Regions from separate parts of the Desulfuromonas sp. genome, predicted to be linked through region 2. Evidence: riboswitches for the same ligand, from Rfam matches in the RefSeq annotation. Region 2 holds a riboswitch; the other holds the start of a gene.
What was found. A riboswitch is a leader RNA that binds a small molecule or an ion and turns the genes downstream of it on or off. The one in region 2 is predicted to bind thiamine pyrophosphate.

Region 1 (2,377 bases), on a different contig from region 2:
CGAGCTTGACCCAGGGCTCGCAGCCGGCGGCCCGGGCCAGGCGCGCCAGGCGCACAGCCTCGTCGGCGTCGCGGGCGCCGCTGGTGTTGGGCAGCAGGAGGTACTTCTCCCGGTCGATGTGGGAGAGCATGCTGTCGTCGGGGTTGTCGATGTCGACCCGGCGCAGCGCCACGGTGACGATCTCGCAGCCCGAGCCCTCCATCGCCGCGACCATGGCCGCGTTGGAGGAAAACTTGCCTGTGCCGACGAGGAGCCGGGAGTCGAAACTGCGTCCGGCGATGACCAGTTGATCCATGGTTTGACCCTTCGGTAAATAGTAAAAACTTTCGGCTTTCGGTTGGCGGAAAGCCAAGAGCGTTGTGGGTGGTTGCGGCTGATTGGTTATAGCTGATGGCTGCCTTTTCTATCCGCCGCCGACGAACTGGACGATCTCCAGGGTGTCGCCGTCGGCGAGGGCTGTGGCGCCGAATCGCTCCCGGGGCAGGATGTCGCGGTTGAGTTCCACGGCGACCCGCAGGGCGTCGAGGTTCAGGGTTCCGAGCAGTTCCGCCACCGTGAGGGGGGAGGACAGTTGCTGCTGCTTGCCGTTGACGGTAAGGTTCATGGTCTCTCTCTTCTTCAGGCGGGATCTTCGCCGAGGAGCAGTCTCAGCACGGCGTTGGCCTGGTGGCCGGCGGCGATGCCGACCCGCGGGGCCATCAGCCCCTCCCCCGGCCGGGCCGCGGTCTCGCCGTCTCCGATCAGGTAGAGGTTGCCGGCGGCGCGACGGGTGACGACGGTGTTGGACGGGCCGTAGCCGGCCATCCCGGAGGCTGCGACCAGGGGCTTGCCCGGGCAGCCGAGGAGATAGGTTTCGGTCAGCATCGCCTTCTGGTCCGGGGCGTCGAAGGCCTCGACTAGGACGTCGACCCGGTCGAAGACCTGGGGGATGTTGCCCGGCTCGAGGCGGCCGTGGAAGGCCGCGACGCGCACGCAGGGGTTGATGCGCCGCAGGTTTGCCCGCAGGGCGTCGACCTTCGGCAGGCCGATCTGGTCGACGAAGTATTGCTGGCGGTTGAGGTTGGAGGGCTCCACGATGTCGCAGTCGGCGACCACCAGCTGTCCCACTCCGACCCGGGCCAGGGCCACGGCCACGGCGGAGCCGAGCCCCCCGACGCCTGCGATGCCGACGCTTGCTTTTTTGACCTTGGCGTGAACCCCGGGGGTGTGCCGGGCGGCCATGAGGGCTTCGAGCTCTTCGGCCGTGGGCTGCTCGCCGCGGCGGATCAGGACCACCCTGTCGGCGGCCCGCAGGGGCTGGCCGCTCTCTGCCGGGAAGCCGTTGACGATGACCACGTCGGCGTCGGGCTTGAAGCGCGCCCGCACCTCGTCGAGGGTGGTCTGCTCGGCGACCTCGACCGGCTGTTCGTTGAGGAAGATGTTCATAAACGTCAAAAGGCCGCTCAAAGCGGCCTCGAAAGGGGGCATCCGCCCCGTTTTCGCCGCTTCCCTACGCCGGTACGACCCGGATCAGGTTCAAAGGGTCGCCCCGCCTCGGCGGGACTCTCAGTGCAACACTCCCCTAGCGATTTCCATGTCTGCAGTAGAGCAAGGCTATCAGTCCGGGGGGGGCGAAGTCAAACGCTTTGTGGGATTTGCCATTGTGCCGGGCGGGGCTTTTGACTATCATGACAGTTTTTCAGAACTGCTGGCCCGTCGCTGCGGCAACGCGTGCAGGACGAGGACCGAGGGAGGTGCGGCCCATGAGTATTTCAGATCGTTATCGGGGGATCGCCGAGGATGCCCGCGTCCTGCTTGAGGACCTGCGCCAGGCCGCGGGCGATGAGGAGAGCAGGGAGATCAGGATCGTGGCCCAGGCCGTGACGCAGCTGAGGGAACTGGAGGACCAGGTGGGGGAGATCCCCCGCATCCGCCTCGAGTCCAAGCTCACCCCGGTGCTGCTTAAGGCCCATTCCTCACTGGACCGGGCCCGGCTTCTCATGGAGGAGCAGGGCGCCGAGGACCGGGCTTCGTCGGTCTGGGACATGGAGCAGAAGCTCTACCGCCTGCTCAACGACCTGTAAGGGGCGGCCCCTCTTCTCTGCCCGGGTCAGGCCCTGGCCTGGGCCCTGCGCCGCTTCTTCAGGAGGGCCTCCCGCTTCGGGCCCTCCGTCTGCGGCACGAAGCGGCGCTCCTCGCCCCAGCCACCACTCAGTTCCTCCAGAGCGTTCCGGGGGGGCTTTGTCTGGGGTCGGGCTGCGGGCGGTTCGAGGAGTTCGGCCCGGTTCTGCAACCGCAGGGTGCTGGCGGCCGTCCGCTATTCAGGAAGTACCTGCCATATCGATTTCAATAGAAAGAGGAGGCGTGATGAGCGAGCAGAAGAAAAAAGAAGTGAATA
Region 2 (2,377 bases):
ACCGCCGCCGACGTCGAGAACCTGGCCCGCATGGTCGAGGACAACGGCGGCATCTACTTCGTGCCGGCCTTCTCCGGGCTCTTCGCCCCCTACTGGCGGGGCGACGCTAGAGGCGCCATCGTCGGCATGACCCGCTACGTCACCCGCGGGCACATCGCCCGGGCGACCCTCGAGGCGGTCGCCTACCAGACCCGCGAGGTGGCGGACGCGATGGAGAAGGATTCCGGGGTGGAGCTGAAAGCGCTCAAGGTGGACGGCGGGATGGTGGCCAACACCCTGCTCATGCAGATCCAGGCCGACGTGCTCGGGGTCCCCGTGACCCGCCCCCGGGTAGCGGAGAGCACCGCCCTCGGCGCCGCCTACGCCGCCGGCCTGGCGGTCGGCTATTGGAAGAACACCGACGAGATGCGGCAGAACTGGGGAATCGACAAGACTTGGCAGCCGTCCGGGGACGACACCGCCCGCACCCGAAACTACAACCTGTGGAAAAAGGCGGTCACCCGCACCTTCGACTGGGTGGAGTGACCCGGGAACGGCCCCCGAACGACAAGAACCTTGACACCACCCCCCAATTCTTTTACGCTTCGCGGTAACGATAAAAACCGCTAGGGGAGTATCACACTGAGAGTTCCGCAGCACGCGGAACGACCCTTGGAACCTGATCCGGATGATGCCGGCGTAGGGAAGCGGTAAGGGAAGACGGTATCGACACTGCCGTGGGCTCTTGCGCTCACGGCTTTTTTTATTTGCAGGCCTCGAACCATGATCAGCGGACTCTACATCATCACCGACGGCGACGAGGACGGCCGCCTCGCCGAGCGGACCCGGGCGGCCATCGCCGGGGGAGCGCGCATCGTCCAGTACCGGGACAAGGGGCGCCCCGAGGCGGAGAAGCTCGCCGCGGCCCGCCGCATCGGCGAGATCTGCCGCCGGTCCGGGGCGACCTATATCGTCAACGACTCCCCGCAGCTCGCCCGCGAGGCGGGGGCCGACGGCGTCCACCTCGGCCAGGGGGACGGCACCGTCGCCGCGGCCCGCGAGATCCTCGGTCCGAAGGGGATCGTCGGCGTCTCCACCCGCACCGCCGAGCAGGCCCGCGCCGCCCAGGCGCAGGGAGCGAACTACATCGGCCTGGGGAGCATGTTCCCCACGGCCACCAAGGACGACGCGGTCCACGTCGGGGTCGACCGGTTGCGCCAGGTGCGCCGCGAGGTCGCCCTGCCGATCGTCGCCATCGGCGGCATCGACCGCGAGGGGGCCTGCGAGGTCATCGACGCCGGGGCCGACGCGGTGGCGGTCGTCTCCGCGGTCATGGCCGACCCCGACCCGGCCCTCGCGGCCCGGGAGATCGCCCTCCTCTTCAACCGGATCGACCCCCTGCGGCGGGCCCGGGTCCTCACCGTGGCCGGCTCCGACTCGGGAGGCGGGGCGGGCATCCAGGCCGACCTGAAGACGGTTTCCCTGCTCGGGGGCTACGGGGCGAGCGCCATCACCGCGCTGACCGCCCAGAACACCCTCGGGGTCCATGGCATTCACCCGGTGCCGGCCGGCTTCGTCGCCGAGCAGATCGAGACGGTCCTCTCGGACATCGGCGCCGACGCCGTCAAGACCGGCATGCTCCTCTCGGCCGAGATCATCCGGGCGACGGCCAGGGCGCTCGCGGAGCGGCACCTGCCGATCGTCGTCGATCCGGTAATGATCGCCAAGGGGGGCGCCGCCCTGCTGCAGGACGAGGCGATCGCCGCCCTGCTCGAAGAGCTCCTCCCCCTGACCTACCTCCTCACCCCCAACCTCCCCGAGGCGCAGGCCCTGACCGGGATAGCGGTGACCGACGAGGCCGGGATGGAGAAAGCCGCCCGCCGGCTGCAGGAGATGGGCGCCCGCAACGTCCTTCTCAAGGGAGGCCACCTGGAGGGGGAAGCCGTCGACCTGCTGCTCGAAGGCGGCCGGGTCCGCCGCTACGCCGCGCCGCGCCTGGAGACGCCCAACACCCACGGGACGGGGTGCACCTACGCGGCGGCGGTCGCCACCTGTCTCGCCGGGGGCGAGCCGCTGCCCGTCGCGGTGGCGAAGGCCAAGACGTTCATCACCGAGGCGATCCGCACCGCCCTCCCCCTCGGCTCGGGACACGGCCCCGTCAACCACTGGGAGGCGGCGAATACCCTCAGGGACGACCGCCCGGAAACCAAAGGATTTCAACCCTAAAACCGGCCTCGCGCCCGTTCGCTTTGCTCACTCAAGACGCAAAGCCCCAAAGGAAGGCACCAGGCCAACAAAGGGATCACGGTAAAGGAATTTCCGGTTTTCAAAACCTGGGAATATGGCAAACAACAAAGCTGCTCTTCCTTGAGGTCGATTTTTGCACTTTTTGGCGTCT

Region 1: another riboswitch for thiamine pyrophosphate. It lies ahead of thiF (sulfur carrier protein ThiS adenylyltransferase ThiF); the one in region 2 lies ahead of thiD (bifunctional hydroxymethylpyrimidine kinase/phosphomethylpyrimidine kinase).

The regions. Positions count from the first base shown of each region.
Region 1 covers NZ_PKUB01000029.1:36,246-38,622, reverse strand. The annotation lists partial or broken gene C0617_RS09085 (thiazole synthase) at 1-295, opposite strand, end outside; gene thiS (sulfur carrier protein ThiS) at 404-604, opposite strand; gene thiF (sulfur carrier protein ThiS adenylyltransferase ThiF) at 619-1,446, opposite strand; TPP riboswitch at 1,470-1,573, opposite strand; gene C0617_RS09070 (hypothetical protein) at 1,743-2,063, shown strand; gene C0617_RS09065 (DUF3467 domain-containing protein) at 2,347-2,377, shown strand, end outside.
Region 2 covers NZ_PKUB01000010.1:11,337-13,713, forward strand. The annotation lists gene glpK (glycerol kinase GlpK) at 1-525, shown strand, start outside; TPP riboswitch at 598-702, shown strand; gene thiD (bifunctional hydroxymethylpyrimidine kinase/phosphomethylpyrimidine kinase) at 763-2,205, shown strand.